4 regions of the Halomonas elongata DSM 2581 genome follow, and region 4 is predicted to be linked to each of the others. Evidence: predicted binding sites of a transcription regulator. Region 4 holds the regulator's gene; each other region holds the start of a gene.
The links. Region 4 encodes PhoB, which activates phosphate uptake and scavenging genes when phosphate is short. Its sites were predicted from a motif close to TGTCATANNNNTGTCANA; they were not measured.

Region 1 (4,215 bases), 1.4 Mb from region 4:
ATTCGGCTTCGTCCTGGGGCTCGGGCGCCTGGGTCTCGGCGTCCAGCGGCGTCAACTGACGCTGTAGTGGCGCCTGGGTCTCGGCCAGTTCGCCGAGCAGGGCGGGGGAGATGGTCAGGCGGTCGCAGCCGGCCAGTGCCAGGATCTCACCGCTGTTGCGGAAGCTGGCCCCCATCACCACGGTTTCGTAGCCGTGTCCCTTGAAGTGCTCGAAGATGCGCCGCACGGACTGCACGCCGGGATCGCGCTCGCCGCTGAAGTCGGCGTCGGGCTCACGGGTCTTGTGCCAGTCGAGGATCCGGCCGACGAAGGGCGAGATCAGGGTGACGCCGGCGTCGGCGCAGGCCCTGGCCTGGGCGAAACTGAACAGCAGCGTCAGGTTGGTATGGATACCCTCGCGTTCGAGGACCCTGGCGGCCTCGATGCCTTCCCAGGTGGCGGCGACCTTGATCAGGATGCGCTCGGGGCCGATGCCCTGGCGGCCGTAGCGCTCGATCAGCGAGCGGGCCCGTGCCAGGGTGGCGTCGGTGTCGAAGGACAGGCGGGCGCTGACCTCGGTGGACACGTAGCCGGGTACCAGTTCGCTGATTTCGCTACCGATCTCGACGGCCACGGCATCCAGGGCGTCGTTGATGTCGGTGGCGCCACGGGCGATTTCCGCCAGCCGGGCGCGGCGATCCGGTTGCTGGGCGGCCTGCAGGATCAGCGAAGGGTTGGTGGTGGCGTCGGTGGGCTGAAAGCGGCGAATCGCCTCGAGATCGCCGGTGTCGGCCACCACGGTGGTCATGGTCTTGAGTTGTGAAAGCAGGTCATCTGCCATGGGGCATCCCTTGTGTGGATCGTTCGAACCGATCCTTCACTCTAACAAGGCCGAATGAACGAATATACAGGCCGAGGTCGCGGGGCAAGATGTGGTGACCGGCAAGAAAGCTGAATTGGCGTTATCATTGATGGTTTGTCACGGACGATTGACGGAGGCTTCTTGATCCTCGATGCGAGACGTGCCGCCCTGCTGGTCGCGGCCAATACCGCTCTGGCTCCCTTCGCCATCGATGCCTACCTGCCGGCAATGCCGGCGCTGGCCGAGGCGGTGGGAGAGAGCATCCATCATACCGAGCTGTCGATCAGCCTCTTCCTGCTGGGGTTTGCCCTCGGGCAACTGACCGGCGGGCCCACGTCCGATCGCTTCGGGCGACGGCCGGTGCTGCTGACGGGGCTGGTGGTGTTCCTGCTGGCCAGCCTGATGATCACCCAGGTCGATTCGCTCATCGAACTGCTCGCCCTGCGTTTCGTGCAGGCGTTGGGTGGCGGAGCCTGCGTGGTCAATTCGGCGGCCATCGTGCGTGATTGCTTCAGCGGTCGCGAAGCCGCCAAGGTCATGTCGACCATGGCGATGATCATGATGCTGGCCCCCCTGGCGGCACCAGCGGTGGGCAGCGGCTTGCTTTATCTGGCCGACTGGTGGCTGATCTTCGTCTTCCTGGCCGCCTATGCCGCCTTTCTGCTGTGGTTGATGGGCACCCGCCTGCCGGAGACCCGCTCGCCTGATGCCCCCAGCGCCTCGCCGCGCCAGGTGCTGCGCAACTATGCCAGTGTGCTGCGCCATCGTGAGGCCATGGGCTACGTGCTGTCGGTGGCTGCGACCTTCGCGGGCATGTTCGCCTTCATCACCGCCTCGCCGTTTCTCTACATGACGCACTATGGTCTTTCGCCGGCGATCTATCCGGTGGTCTTCGGCGCCAATGTGGTGGTCATGGCGGGCTCCAATCGCCTCAATATCCGCTTGCTGCGCCGACGCACGCCACAACAGAACATGCGGCTGGGCATGGGTGTGCAACTGGTCGTGGCGCTGAGCCTGATCCTGCTGGTGGCCACCGGGCTCGATTCGCTCTTCAACGTGGTGCCCCTGATCATGGTGTTCATGGGCATGGTGGGCTTGATCACGCCCAATGCCATTTCCTCGATGCTCGAGCACTTCAGTCACATGAGTGCCACAGCCACGGCACTGCTGGGGAGCATCCAGTTCACCTGCGGGGCCCTGGCCGGAGTGATCGTGAGTGCCTTCGAGATCGACAGTGCCTGGCCAATGGTGCTGACCATGCTGTGTGTCTCGCTGGGAGGCAATCTTGCGCTGCGGGTGCTGGCCGGTCATGCCGGTCGATCGACGCCTGCGCGTCAGGAGGGCTGAGAGGAGAATCCCGAGGTTTTTGCATCGGACGAGCGACTGTCATGAAGTTGTCATTTTAGTGGGGCATCTTGTGTCTCGCGCAGGATGAACACTTCCATGAGAACAGGAGCGCTACTCCATGAACCGCATCCTCAAGAGCCGCACTTTCAAGACCACGGTCATCGCCGCCGCCGCGGTGGGCGTGGTCGGTGTTGCCCAGGCCCGTGACCAAGTTCGCATCGTGGGTTCCAGCACCGTCTATCCGTTCGCGAGCTATGTGGCCGAAGAGTTCGGTGCTACCACCGAGTATCCGACGCCGGTCATCGAGTCCACCGGTTCCGGTGGTGGTCTGCGCCTGTTCTGCAACGGCGTGGGCGATGACACCCCGGACATCACCAACGCCTCGCGTCGCATGAAACCCTCCGAGTTCGAGCGCTGTGAAGAGAACGGCGTGACCGATATCACCGAGGCCTTCATCGGCTACGACGGCATCGCCTTCGCCCAGTCCGGCGAAAACGACGCCATGCCGGTGACCCGCGAGCAGATCTTCCTGGCTCTGGCCGCCCAGGTGCCGGTCGATGGCGAGCTGGTCGACAATCCCTATACCCAGTGGAGCGACATCGACGAGTCTCTGCCGGATCGCAAGATCGCCGTCTATGGGCCGCCCACCACCTCCGGTACCCGCGATGCCTTCGAGGAGCTGGTCATGGAAGCCGCTTCCGAGGACATGGAGGCCTATGGTGAGGCCTATACCGACATCCGCTCCGACGGCGCCTATATCGATGCCGGCGAAAACGACAATCTGATCGTTCAGCGTCTGGCCGAGAACAAGGATGCCTTTGGTATCTTCGGTTACTCCTTCCTCGAGGAAAACTCCGACTCCCTGATCGGCTCCAGTATCGATGGCGTCAAGCCCACTCCGGAAGCGATCGGTAGCGGTGAATACCCGGTTTCTCGCTCGCTGTTCTTCTACGTCAAGAACCAGCATGCCGAGAACGTTCCGCCCATGTATGAATACGCCAACATGTTCATGAGCGAGCAGATGATCGGTGACATGGGGTACCTGAAAGGCATCGGCCTGATCCCGGCCCCGCAGGATATGCGCGAGGAAGCGCGCAACGCCGTCGAGAGCAAGGAACAGCTCGAACTGGCTGACCTGAAGTAAGTGGATAGGGTCCAGCCCTGAACCGGCCGGCAGCCAGGGCTGTCGGCCGGCTCACGTTACGGCGGGATGCGCCGCCGATGAATTCCTTCGAGAGAATCCTATGCAGACCAACCAAATCCTCGCCACTTTCTGCGGCACCTTGCTGGTGCTGGGTCTGATAGCCTTCTTCCTGGGGCGTGCCAAGGCGGCCAGGGTACGTGCTGGCGGTACGTCCATGCATGCCCAGCCCGATCAATATGCCTGGTTCACCGTGCTTTCCACGGCGGGGCCGGCGATCACGGTGGGGGCGGTAGGGGCCTTCGTGATGTTGCTGCTGGGCGCCGAGATTCCCACCCTGTACCTGCTGGCAGGCTGCCTGGTCGTGGCCTGCCTCGGCCTGCTGGCCGGCATCAGTCTGGTGCGCCCCGATTTTCATGCCCGCCAGGCCATCGAGCGGGTCATCCGCTTCTTCCTGGCCGGCGCGGCCCTGATTTCCATCTTCACCACCTTCGGGATCCTGATCTCGATCGTCGGTGAGGCGATCCGTTTCTTCCAGATGCAAAGCTTCTGGGATTTCATCACGGGGACCACCTGGAACCCCGGTGCCAGCTTCCTGGAAGCGGCGGGACGTTCCGAGGAGGGCGCCAGCGCTGCCCAGTTTGGTTCGGTGCCGCTGTTTGCCGGTACCTTCATGATCACCCTGGTGGCGATGCTGGTGGCGATTCCCGTCGGGCTGCTGGCGGCCATCTACATGGCTGAGTTCGCCCCCCAGAAGGTGCGAACGTTAGCCAAGCCCGTGCTCGAGGTACTGGCCGGCATTCCCACCGTGGTCTACGGCTTCTTCGCTGCCATCACGGTAGCGCCGATCATCGTCAGCGTGGCGGGCTTCTTCGGTCTCAATGCT
Region 2 (4,215 bases), 1.8 Mb from region 4:
CATTGTTGACCACGACGTCGAGGCGTCCGAACGCTTCCAGTGCTTGGTCGAAAAGCCGAATGACGGACGCCGAATCGCCGATATCGGCCTGTAGTGCCACTCCGCGGCCACCGTTCGCTTCGATCTCGGTCACGGTCTGGTTTGCCAGTTCGGCATTGCCGGCATAGTTCACCACGACGGCGAAACCATCCTCGGCGAGCTTGAGGGCGATGGCACGGCCGATGCCACGGGAAGCTCCGGTCACCAGTGCGACTTGCTGCGTTGTGTCGGTCATTGATCCGTTCCTCGTTGGGTTGACGCTGCCCAGTATTGGCATTCCATTCACGCGAATAAATCAGCTAATCTGCAAAGACTATTCAGCCAGGAAAAACAATTCGTATGGATCGGTTCGAGGCGATGACCCTTTTCGTGCGCATCGTGGAGAGCGGTAGCTTCACCAAGGCAGCCAACGGGCTCGATATTCCCCGAGCGACCGCCACCCTGGCCATTCAGCGGATGGAAAGCCGGTTGGGTGTACGCCTGCTGGAACGCACGACGCGGCAGGTACGTCCCACCCCCGAGGGCAAGGCATTCCATGAGCGTTGCGTGCGTCTCCTGGCGGAGCTGGAGGATGCCGAGGCGGCCCTGAAGCCGGTCGCCGATAATCCCGACGGTGTCTTGCGTGTCGAGATGCATGGCGCCCAGGCCCGGCTGATCGTGTTGCCGCGCATTCAGGAGTTCCATCGCCGCTATCCGCGCTTGGAGCTGATTCTGACCAGCGGGGACCGGTTCGTGGATCTGGTGGGAGAGGGAGTGGATTGTGCGCTGCGCTCCGGAGCCCCGGCGGATTCCAGCCTGGTCGCCCGCAAGCTTGCCGAAATGCCCCAGACGATCTGTGCCAGCCCGGCATACCTGGAGAGCGCCGGGTATCCGCGTCATCCCGACGAGCTTCACAAGCACCAGGTGGTTAATTTCTTCTCTGGCAACAATGCGGTGGACAGCACTCTGGATGTGATCGTGGATGGCCGTTCCCGGGCTTTCGAGGTCGGTGGCTGGATCACGGTCAACGATGCCTCGACCTATGTGGAGAGTGCTCGCCAGGGATGCGGCATGATTCAACTGCCACGCTTTCATGTCGCGCCCCTGATCGAGCGGGGAGAGCTCGTGGAGGTCCTTCCTGAGTGGCCCAAACCGACGCTGCCGCTGCACGCGGTCTATCCTCAGCGACGTCAGCTATCGCCCCGCGTGCGGGTCTTCCTGGACTGGATCACCTCGGTCTACGCAGCATGGTAGCTAGGGTGCAGGGGAGCAACGCGCCTGCCTGATGTTATCGCTCAGGATTGCGGCGCGGCGCTCAGGGTGAGTTCGATGGCGTCGTGTCGCCAGTATTCGTCGTCGCAATCCACCATACGGCCGTTCTGGTCATGGTTGATGCGGGTGATGCGTTGCACCGGGCTGCCCGGCGCGGCGTACAGGGCGGCGGCGGCTTGATTGCCCAGCACCGTGGATCCCAGTTCGAAGCTGACGCGGCTGACCCGGATGGCGTATTCCCGCCGATAGAGTTCGGTCAGCGAGCAGGCGGCAAGGTCGAACGCGAGGATGCCGGGAAAGCAGTCGACCCTGAGGTGATGTTCGACATAGAGCACTCGACGACCGTCGATGCTTCTGGCTCTGACGATGCGGTAGACCGGCGTTCCTTCCGCCATGCCCAAGCGCCTGGCGACCGTCGTCGAGGCGGCCGTTTCACTGGCTTCCAGCAGCTCGGTGGCGGCGCGGCGCCGTTGCGATTCGACCATCTCGTGGAAGGGCAGACCGGCGAGCAGGTCGTAGCGCAGGCGTGGGGGAGAGAGGAACCAGCCGCGGCGGCTTTCCCGGTAGATGCGTCCCTCGGCTTCCAGTTGTGAAAGCGCCTCGCGCAGGGTGATTCGCGTCGTGTTCAGGTACTCCAGCAGTTGCCGCTCGGAGGGCAAGCGGTCACCGGGGCGCAGGGTGTGCTGGGTCAGCAGTTCCCACAATGTCATCCGCAGGTCATGGGCTTGCTGACTGGCGGGCATGTCTGATGAGCGAAGCGGGTTTGCGGAAGCTGCTGGCATTGAAGGCATGAGATCTCGAGATGGTTTCTTGGTCTAGTTCAGCTTGCGTGGTTCATGACGTGAATCTTTCCATCTCAGTCTAGCGGCCTTTCTGTTTCAGCAGGATGAAATGCCCTGTTGTCATGCGCAACGTGGCTGCCACGTATCTGACACCGTGGCGTCATAAAGCGTCTCTAGAGTCCTCCTTGCCACTGCCTGAACTAGACCAGGCGAAGATTTGCCTCTCACGATTCTTGCAAGGAGCCACACCATGCTGCCGCGTCGCTTGCCCCTTCCTCGTCTGGCTCTGGGCTGTGCCCTGGGTGCCACTCTCATGGCCGGTAGTGTCCAGGCCGATCCGTCGGATCTGACGGCCCTCATCGAGGCCGCCCAGCAGGAAGGGCGTGTCGACAGTGTCGGGATGCCGGACTCCTGGGCCAACTGGAAGGATACCTGGCACGACCTGAAGACCGAGTATGGCCTGGAGCACATGGATACCGACATGAGCTCGGCCGAGGAGGTGGCCAAGTTCAAGGCCGAGGGCGAGAATGCCACGGCCGATATCGGGGATGTGGGATTCGCGTTCGGTCCCATCGCGGTGGAGCAGGGTGTCACTCAGCCATACAAGCCGAGCACCTGGGAAGAGATTCCCGACTGGGCCAAGGATGAGGACGGGCACTGGATGCTCGGTTATACCGGTACCATCGCTTTCATGATCAACAAGGAACTGGTGCCGGAAGACCAGCGTCCCGGCTCGTTCGCCGATCTCGGCGAAGGTGACTATATGGTTGCGGTTGGTGCTGTGGGGCAGGCATCTCAGGCCAATAACGCCTTGCTGGCCGCTGCCTATGCCAACGATGGCAGCGAGGCAGACCTGGCACCCGGCCTCGAGGTTTTCGCCGAACTGGCCCGCCAGGGGCGCCTGTCGCTGGCCGATCCCAGCATTGCCAATCTCGAGAAGGGCGAGATCGAGGTCGCGTTGATGTGGGACTTCAATGCCCTGAACTACCGTGACCAGATCAACCCGGATGCCTTCGAGGTGGTGATTCCCTCCGATGCGTCGGTGACTTCGGGCTACGCCACCATCATCAACCGGCATGCGGCGCATCCCAATGCGGCCAAGCTGGCCCGTGAATTCATCCTCTCCGACCAGGGGCAGCTCAACCTGGCAGAGGGCTATGCACGCCCGATCCGGGTCGAGCACCTGGAGATGCCCGGCGAGATCGCCGACAAGTTGCTGCCCAACGAGCAGTACGCCAACGCTCGGCCGATCCAGGACTTTGCGGCCTGGGAGCAGAGTGCCCGCGAGCTGCCTCGTCAGTGGCAGTCCCAGGTGCTGATCCATCAGCAGTAACCCGTCATGTCACCGTTGCCGCTATCCGTGCCGGGTAGCGGCCTGGAGTTACCATGTCACACCGCGTGATACTCATTGTGCTCGACGGGCTCAACCACCTCGTCGGTCACCATGCCATGGGCTATCTCAATGCGCTCTGCGAGGCGGGCCGGGGGCGTTACTACACGCTGGACTGCGAATTGCCGGCCATGTCGCGGCCGCTTTACGAGTGCCTGTTGACCGGAGATCGTCCCGTCGATTCCGGAGTGGTCAACAACGATGTGGTGCGCCGTTCCCATGGCACCAGCCTGTTTGACCTGGCTACCCGGCAAGGCAAGCGCACGGCGGCCGCGGCCTATCATTGGGTGAGCGAGCTTTACCTCGAGGCTCCCTTCGATCGCACGCGGCACCGGTTTCGGCAAGCGCCGGATGCCGCCATCCAGGCCGGGCTCTTCTATTGGCAGGATCACTATCCGGACGACCATCTGTTCAGCGATGCCGAGATGCTCCGTCAACTGAACGATCCGGATTTCCTGCTGGTGCACAGCATGAACATCGATGATACCGGGCACCGCTATGGTGGCGATTCGCCCCAGTATCGCAACGCGGCGCGCCACGCCGATATCGCGCTGTCCGACTATCTGCCGCGCTGGCTGGAGGCGGGCTATCAGGTGATGGTGACCGCCGATCACGGCATGAATGCCGACCGTTCCCACTCGGGCACGCTGGAAGAAGAGCGTCGTGTGCCGCTGTGGACGTTGGGCGAGGCGTTCTCCCACCGTCCGGTTTCCCTCATCGAGCAGGGGCGCCTGTGCGGGACCCTGGCCACCT
Region 3 (4,215 bases), 300 kb from region 4:
TCCATGCCCTTCAGGCCGGGAAAGGCCCCGGCCGCTTCCAGCGCCCGCGCCTCGGCACCCTCGCCCTCGGCGTCGGGGCCGGCCAGGATGGCACCGTTCTGGGAGCCCTTGTCACGCAGCAGGCGAGTCAGCCGACGGGTGTCGATGTCGGCGATGCCCAGCACGTTCTGCTGCGCCAGATAGTCGGAGAGCGTCTGCTCGCAACGAAAGTTACTGGCCAACAGCGGCAGGTCGCGAATCACCAGCCCGGCGGCAGCGATGCTCGAGGACTCCACATCCTCGCTGTTGACGCCGGTGTTGCCGATGTGCGGATAGGTCAGGGTGACGATCTGACGGCTGTAGGAGGGATCGGTGAGGATCTCCTGATAGCCAGTCATGGCCGTATTGAACACCACCTCACCGCTAGTTTGCCCGTCGGCGCCAATGGCGGTGCCATGAAACACACTGCCATCTTCCAGGGCCAGTATCGCGGGTTTGCTCAATGCAACGTCCTCCCATATTTTTACAGACAGCTATAAGAGACAGCTCGTCAAGGAATGCTTCACGAATGGCGCTCGACGGTTCGGGCGAGCCCTGCACGACCCGCAGGCCCGACTCCGCCCGCCTGTTGCCCGCAAAAAAGCGGGACGAAACCCGACGATAAAGACCGGTTTCATCCCGCTTGTTGTCATTCGCTCGGAATGCTGGGCCGACGCAACAAGCGTTTGCGCGGCGGATAGCCGGCGCCCGGCCAAAATTTGTGGGATTCTAAAGCATCCGAGGCCGTTCGACCACCCCTCAATCCAGCCCGATGACGTCCTGCATGTCGTAACGCCCCACCGGCTGGCCGGCCACCCAGCGAGCCGCCCTCACGGCGCCCTTGGCAAAGGTCATGCGACTGGAGGCCTTGTGGGTGATCTCGATGCGCTCGCCCTCGGTAGCGAACATCACGGTATGTTCGCCGACGATGTCGCCGGCCCGCACCGTGGCGAAACCGATTTCCTTGTCACTGCGCGGGCCACACTGCCCGACGCGCTCGAAGACGCCATCGGTTTTCAGGTCGCGCCCCAGGGCATCGGCCACCACTTCGCCCAGCTTCAGGGCGGTGCCGGAGGGCGCATCCACCTTGTGGCGATGGTGGGACTCGATGACCTCGATATCGTAGCCCTCGTCGCCCAGCGCCCGGGCGGCGGTCTCGAGCAGCTTGAACGTCAGATTGACGCCCACGCTCATGTTGGGTGCGAAGACCATCGGCAACCGGTCGCGATAAGCGTCCAGCTCTGCCAGCTCCTCGTCGGAGAGCCCGGTGGTGCCGATCACCATGCGCTTGCCGTGCTCGGCACAGACCGCCAGGTTGTCCAGCGTCACCCGGGGCGCGGTGAAATCGATCAGCACATCGAAGTCAGCGGCGATCGCCGCCAGGGAATCGGTGGCCATCACGCCCAGCTTGCCGCTGCCGGCCAGCTCACCGATATCGGCGCCGACCAGCGAGCTGCCCGGCGAGACGGTGCCACCGGCGAGCGTGGCCTCGGCGTCCTGCTGCACGGCGTTGACCAGGGTGCGGCCCATGCGGCCGGCGACTCCGGCGATGGCAATACGGGTCATGCGAACTCCTCGCGAGGCTCGATTCAATGGAATGGCCGCAGTATAACAATGCCGTGCCGGGGCGTCTGCGACACGCGCCTGTCACACGGCCGGCACAGGCCTGTGGCAGACTGATCCCTCGCCACACCATCACCGCCGAGACTGCCATGCCCCGAATGCCGACATCAGGCCGCGCCCTCGGCGCCCTGCCGCTCGCCATCCTCTTCATGACGCTGCTCGTACCCCTGCCGGGCTGCGCCAATCACGCCCGAGTCGTTTCCCTGGCCGGTGTCGGTGCCGATATCACGCCACCGCCGCGGGTCGAGCTCTGCGGCACGCTCTCCCTGCCCAGCCACTGGCCGGACGGCACGCCGGTCAACGGCCTCTCCGATCTGGTCTGGGAGCGCGACGCGGGCCTGCTGCACATGGTCTCGGACCGAGGCTGGCTGCACCGGGCTCGTCCACGCTTCGAGGACGGGCAACTGGTCGGCCTCTCGCCCATCGACAGTCATCGACTGCGTGATGGCGATGGCCTCCCGCTTGAGGGCTCGGCGGCCGATGCCGAGTCTCTCTCGCTGCTGCACGGCACCAATGGCAAGCTCGGCGACAGCGAGTTCTGGGTCAGCTTCGAGCGCGACCATCGCCTGCAGCGCTTCGACCGTGACGGCGGGCCCCTGGCGGCGCCCATTCGCCCCGCCCAAGCGGCCGACGCGGCACCCAACAAGGGCATGGAGGCCATGACCGAACTCCCGAAACACGGCCTCATTCTCGGCCTGGAGTCGCCCCCGCCCGGCGCCGCCCCGGGCGAAACGCGCCTCTTCACCCTCGATGGCAAGCAGTGGCGCTATCCCCTGGCCGCCCCGACCGGCAGCGCCCTGACAGAGCTCACCGCCGACGGCGACGACCTGCTGGCCCTCGAACGCGCCTTCGCCCCACCGGCACCGCTGGTGATCAGCCTGCGCCGCGTGCGCCTCGGCGAGCCGCCCGAGCTCGATGTCGAGACCCTGGCCAGCTTCTCCAGCGCCGATGGCTGGTGGCTGGACAACATGGAAGGCCTCACGCGACTCGACGATGGCCGCCTGCTGCTGCTCAGCGATGACAATGCCAGCCCGTTGCAGCGCAGCCTGCTAGTCTGCCTGCGTCCGCGCTGAGTCACCGGTCTTTCGCTCCGTATCGGCGTCATGGCGCAACAACAGCGCAATGGCGGCCAACACCATGAGACTGCCGGGCAACCAGACCCAGTCGAGACTCTGCGGTGCCCGCAGGAAGAGCACGAGCATGGAGACGAAAGGCACCAGATAACCGTAGGCGGTGATCGCCCCAGGCGTCAGCACCAGGGTCGCGCGCTGCATCAACCAGAAGGTCAGGGCACTGGAGAACAGCCCCAGGTAGACGAGCAGCAAGGCATCGGACCAGCTCATCGCCGCGAACCGCGACACCGGCTCCACCAGCACGCCCAGAACGCCGATCAGCACGCCGCCCAGCCCCAGGCTCCAGAAGGTGCGCACGGCAGCCGAGGCCGGCAAGCGCCCGGCATTCAATCCCCACTTGGAGAGCACCGGATAGAGTGCCGAGCAGACGCAGCCGACGAAGAACACCGCCTCGCCTATACCGAACCGCATCTGGCCGCCACGTACCAGCGCCTCGGCATAGGCCAGCGCCAGGGCACCGACAGCGCCCAAGGCGAGAATCGCCGGCAACCGCCAGGCCAACCGCTCCACGCGCAACCCAAGCCCCAGCCCATAGGCGAGCAACGGGACGGTGACATAAAGCGTCGCCATGGAGAGTGCCGTGGCGTGGTGGGCAGCCCAGAACATGGCGCCGAAAAAGCCCGCCAGGCAAAGGCCCATCAGGGCATACACCGGCACGGCACGGCGCGCCAGGGCAAAACCCTCGGCCCGGTGCGCCAGCGGCCACAGGCCCAGGCAGGCAATGGCAAAACGCAGGGCGGTGAGCAGCATCGGCGGCAACTCACCCATCAGCCCTACGGCAGGAAACGACAGGCCCACCAATGCCGCCCAGAGCAGCATGCCCAGATGGGCGGTGCGGGCCGTCACGGCTCAGTTCTCCCAGATGATATCCAGGGACTCCTTGCCGGACATGCGTTCGAGGTGGCTCGCCACCACGCCTTCCAGGCGATCGAGCCCTTCCTCGTCCAGGGACTCGACCGCCACCTTGAGCTTGCCCTCCTCGGCACGCAGCAGGCAGCTCCCGTTGTCGAAGGTGATCCGACCTTCATCGCCTTCCTGCTCCACCTCAAGCTTGTGCGACCAGTGCTTGCACAGCCGGTTGATCAGTTTCTCGCCCGAATCGGTAACGATCTCCGCACGTGAAATCGGCATGACGCCCTTCCTCTATCCTTGACCATGAGTCTTCAGCCTATGACGGCGTCACCCCCGAGCACCAGCCCCACCATCGCAAACTTTCCGTTCGCCCGCACGAAACGACGCTCGACACCCGGCCCCACAAGCTCCTCTCTCGACAACTCCAGGTCTCTCGACAACCCCGGACGATTGCGCCACACTGCCCGACCACTGCGAATAGGAACGATCTGCAACGGAGATGGCGACATCTCCGCGCTTGCCGGCGTCCCGCACCCTCGATACCGATGACTTCCTCAGCGAGCGACGAAGCCTCATGCACACCTCCCTG
Region 4 (4,215 bases):
CTGGTCAAGCTGTCCTACATCCTGCCGCGCATGGCGATTCTATTCGTGATCAGCTGGATTCCCGTGATCAACCTGATCGCGCCGCTGCTGTGGGCCGCCTTCACGGCCTGGACCATGGCGATCACCTATCTCGACTATCCCATGGACAACAACAAGGTGAGCTTCGCCGACATGCGTCGACGGCTGGCGGCGCGTCGCTGGCCGACCCTCACCTATGGCGGCTGGGTGACGCTGATCACCTGGGTACCGCTGGCCAATCTCTTCCTGCTGCCCGGTGCCGTGGCCGCCGCGGTGCTGATGTGGGATCGCCATTATCGGGAGCTCGGCCCGCTCGGCAATGGCGCCGCGCCGCCTCGGCCACGCTGAGCCGCTGTGTCCCCGCTTCAGGCCTGCCGCTGGCGCCCGCTGTCGTGTTCGGCGTCGGCGAGCCGTGTAGCGGGGAATACGCAGCGAAAGACAGCGCCTTCGCCGGGATGGGAGTCGATCTCGAGTCGCGCGTCATGGCGCAGCAGTACGTGCTTGACGATGGCCAGGCCCAGGCCGGTGCCGCCGGTGGCGGTGCTGCGGCCCTTGTCGACCCGGTAGAAGCGCTCGGTGAGACGCGGAATGTGGTGCGGGTCGATGCCCTCGCCGTCGTCTTCCACTTCCAGGCAGGCACCGTCCGCGTGGCGCGTCCAGCGCAGCACGATATGGCTCTGTTCGCCGGCGTAGCGCACGGCGTTGAAGGCGAGATTGGAGAGCGCGCTGTGGATTTCCTTCTCGCTGCCGACCAGGCGGCGGGGCTCATCGATCTCCACGTCGATCTGGTGCTGGCCGCTGGAAAGCGCCTCGGCATCGCGGCGGACATTGTCCAGCAGGCCGCTCAGCTCGATGGGGGTATCGTCCTGGCCGCCCTGGTCGATCTCGAGACGTGACAGCAACAGCAGGTCGTTGACCAGGTTCTGCATGCGTGTCGTCTGGCTTCTCATCTGCTCGAAACCACGTCCCATCCGGCCGGGCAACTGGTCAGCCATGTCGCCATAGGTTTCCAGATAGCCGCTCAGTACCGTCAGCGGCGTTCGCAGCTCGTGGGAGACGTTGGCCACGAAGTCGCGGCGCATCTGCTCGAGACGATGCAGGCGGGTGATGTCGCGGGCCATCACCAGGCGTTCGTCGTCACCGTAGAGGGTGATCTGGAACTGCAGGATCATCTGCTCGTCGATGGGGGAGCTCAGCGTCAAAGGCTCGCGATAGTCGCGAGCCTGGAAGTAGTCGATGAAGCGTGGATCGCGCAGCAGGTTGGTGATGTGCTGGCCTCGATCATGGGCGGGCTTGAGCCCCAGCATGCGCTCGGCGGCACTGTTCCACCATTCCATGTCGCCGTGACGGTCGAGCATGACCACGCTGTCGCGCATCGCCTCGGAGGACTCCTGGATCCGTCTCAGGGTGTCGCGCAGGCGCCGCTGAGTGATGCGCTGGCCCTTCTGGTAGCGATACAGGCGATCGAACAGCTCGCCCCACAGACCCGAGGCGGAGGGGGGCTCGTCATGAGGATGCTGGGCCAGCCATTCGTGCAGGGCGTGCAACTGACGCAGCTGATAGGCCAGCTGGAGCGCCAGGGCGACCGCGATGCCGGTGCCGATGGCGGAGAAGGGCCAGCCGATCAATGCGCCGATGGCGGTCAGTCCCGCCAGGCGCCACAGTTCGCGTTTCCAGAGGTGCCGCACGTTAGCCCTTGGTGGAGAAACGGTAGCCCGTACCACGCACGGTCTGGATCAACTGTTGGTACGGGTCGCCCAGTGCCTTGCGCAGGCGGCGGATGTGCACGTCCACGGTTCGCTCCTCGACATAGACATTGCCTCCCCAGACCTGGTCGAGCAACTGCCCACGGGTGTAGGCGCGTTCCTGGTGAGTCATGAAGAACTGCAACAGCCGATATTCGGTGGGGCCGACTTCCAGGGAGTTGCCATCGACGCTGACCCGGTGGCTGACCGGATCGAGCAGCAGGCCATCGACTTCCACCGGATCCTCGACGCCATGAGGTGTCGAACGGCGCAGCACCGCCTTGAGGCGGGCCACCAGTTCCCGGGGCGAGAAGGGCTTGGTGATATAGTCGTCGGCGCCAGCGTCGAGTCCCTGGATCTTGTTGTCTTCCTCGCTCTTGGCGGTCAGCATGATGATCGGCATTTCAGCGGTGGTTTCCTCGCGCTTCAGACGGCGCGCGAGTTCGATGCCGCTGGTACCGGGCATCATCCAGTCGAGCAGGACCAGGTCGGGCTGGTGGTCGACGATCATGGCGTGGGCGGCCTGGGCATTGTCCGCTTCCAGGACATGATAGTCGGCCATTTCCAGCGCGACGGCGATCATTTCGCGGATCGGCGCTTCATCATCGACGATCAGTACGGTCTTGGCGGTCATCCCGGGGCCTCATGGTCAATGACAAGTCGGTGACGATGACAGCACTTCTTTATGACAATAACGTGACAAGCACGGCTTGTCGCCTCCCCGTTCGTACCGTGGGCTACCGTCATCGAGGCTGACGAGCGATATCGCCAACGGCGATAGCTCCGCCGCCGTTGGTCATGATCTCAGCCGCCGAGGTTGGGCCACCAGGACAGTCCGATACCCGCGAACACCAGCAGGCCCGACCAGTGATTGTTGAGAAATGCCTGGAAGCAGCGGTCGCGATCCCGGCCATGAATCAGGCGCTGCTGGTGCACGAAGGTCGCTGCCATGGCGGCGAGCCCCAGCCAGAAAAAACCGCCCAGGCCCAGGGAGCGGCCGACCCAGGCCAGCAGCGCCAGGGTGACGAGCTGCAGCAGGCCGATCATCAGCTTGTCGGCGCGGCCGAACAGCACGGCGGTGGACTTGATGCCGATCTTCAGGTCATCGTCCCGGTCGACCATGGCATATTCGGTGTCGTAGGCCACGGTCCAGGCCACATTGGCCGCCAGCAACAGCCAGGCTTCGGCGGGAATGTAGCCGAGCACTGCGCCGAATGCCATGGGAATGCCCCAGGAAAAGGCCGCCCCCAAGAATACCTGGGGCAGGTGGGTATAGCGCTTCATGAAGGGGTAGATGAAGGCCAGAAAGACACCGCCGAACGACAGCATCACCGTGAAGGGATTGGTGAGCCACACCAGGGCGAAGGCGAGCAATACCAGGATGACGAACAGCCCTTTCGCCTCCCGCTCGCTGATCCGCCCCGTGGCCAGGGGGCGGTTGCGGGTGCGCTTGACGTGACCGTCGAAATGGCGGTCGGCGTAATCGTTGACCACGCAGCCCGCGGCGCGCATCAGATAGACGCCGACCACGAAGACCAGCACGATCTTGCGTTCGGGCACCCCCTGAGCCGCCATCCAGAGCGCCCAGAGTGTCGGCCACATCAGCAGCCAGGTACCGATCGGGCGGTCGAGGCGGGTGAGGTGCAGGAAATCGGGGAGTCGGGCCAGCCCGGAAGGGCGCATCAGGGATGAATCCATCAGGTTCTCTCGCATGGAGGCGGCCCTGCCGGAGGCTTCATCCGGGGTGGAGAGCGCGGCGGGCGTGGACACGGTTGGCAGTCACTTTTCCGAGTGACATAGCCTAACGTGAAGGCAGCCCAAGATCATCCACCATCGCCTGCTGAAAGAACTCCTGGACGAGTACCGTGAAACGAGCGTGTCGCAGCACCGAACGGCGCCCCCAGGGGCCTTCGGCCTCGCGGAAGGGACCCGGGGACGCACAGATCTCGATCGGCCCGCGTTCGAGGTCGGGTTGGCGGAACAGCCAGCTGCCCATGGAACGCTCGCCGAGTCGCTCAAGCCGGTGTTGAGCATGGGAAGGGCTCAGCGGTGCCACCGAACGAGCCATGACCCAGGGACGGTCGTCGAGGCACAACGCCACCTCGCGCACCCAGGCGAGCCGGTGCTTCGCCAGGCCCAGTGCCAGGGCTTCATCGCGACTCGGGTATCCATGACACTGATCGAGCAATCGAACCCGAAAATGGCGCGGTCGGCCGGCCTCGACCAATCGTTCGGTCAGCGAGTCGCGGGAGGCCAGCCACTCCCACCAGTTGGGGCTCATGTCCGGACGAGCCGCCATCAGGGGGCGCCATCGAGGTTCGAGTGATGGGCCGTTGCGCAATTGAGGCTCTCCGCGTCCAATCCTGGGGCCCGCTAGTGTACCATGGCGGGCCGAGATTCCGCTCCGTGGTGGGCCCTGGCGGCCCGTGCAACGAGGATTTCCATGACCGCT

Region 1: HELO_RS06165 (PstS family phosphate ABC transporter substrate-binding protein) is a predicted target of PhoB. The motif match lies at 2,226-2,243, and genes of this name have one in related genera.
Region 2: HELO_RS10495 (UTRA domain-containing protein) is a predicted target of PhoB. The motif match lies at 2,165-2,182, and genes of this name have one in related genera.
Region 3: HELO_RS17295 (esterase-like activity of phytase family protein) is a predicted target of PhoB. The motif match lies at 1,664-1,681, and genes of this name have one in related genera.

Annotation. Positions count from the first base shown of each region.
Region 1 covers NC_014532.2:1,287,790-1,292,004, forward strand. Annotated here, with positions in the region: gene tal (transaldolase) at 1-820, opposite strand, end outside; gene HELO_RS06160 (multidrug effflux MFS transporter) at 983-2,188, shown strand; gene HELO_RS06165 (PstS family phosphate ABC transporter substrate-binding protein) at 2,307-3,332, shown strand; gene pstC (phosphate ABC transporter permease subunit PstC) at 3,433-4,215, shown strand, end outside.
Region 2 covers NC_014532.2:2,217,126-2,221,340, reverse strand. Annotated here, with positions in the region: gene HELO_RS10505 (SDR family oxidoreductase) at 1-274, opposite strand, end outside; gene HELO_RS10500 (LysR family transcriptional regulator) at 379-1,272, shown strand; gene HELO_RS10495 (UTRA domain-containing protein) at 1,314-2,000, opposite strand; gene HELO_RS10490 (ABC transporter substrate-binding protein) at 2,323-3,405, shown strand; gene HELO_RS10485 (alkaline phosphatase family protein) at 3,459-4,215, shown strand, end outside.
Region 3 covers NC_014532.2:3,702,712-3,706,926, forward strand. Annotated here, with positions in the region: gene carA (glutamine-hydrolyzing carbamoyl-phosphate synthase small subunit) at 1-482, opposite strand, end outside; gene dapB (4-hydroxy-tetrahydrodipicolinate reductase) at 778-1,584, opposite strand; gene HELO_RS17295 (esterase-like activity of phytase family protein) at 1,731-2,714, shown strand; gene HELO_RS17300 (DMT family transporter) at 2,691-3,620, opposite strand; gene HELO_RS17305 (DUF2218 domain-containing protein) at 3,624-3,905, opposite strand; gene HELO_RS17310 (ABC transporter substrate-binding protein) at 4,201-4,215, shown strand, end outside.
Region 4 covers NC_014532.2:3,998,811-4,003,025, reverse strand. Annotated here, with positions in the region: gene cysZ (sulfate transporter CysZ) at 1-366, shown strand, start outside; gene phoR (phosphate regulon sensor histidine kinase PhoR) at 384-1,706, opposite strand; gene phoB (phosphate regulon transcriptional regulator PhoB) at 1,708-2,397, opposite strand; gene ubiA (4-hydroxybenzoate octaprenyltransferase) at 2,568-3,461, opposite strand; gene HELO_RS18770 (chorismate--pyruvate lyase family protein) at 3,565-4,062, opposite strand; gene HELO_RS18765 (NAD(P)/FAD-dependent oxidoreductase) at 4,207-4,215, shown strand, end outside.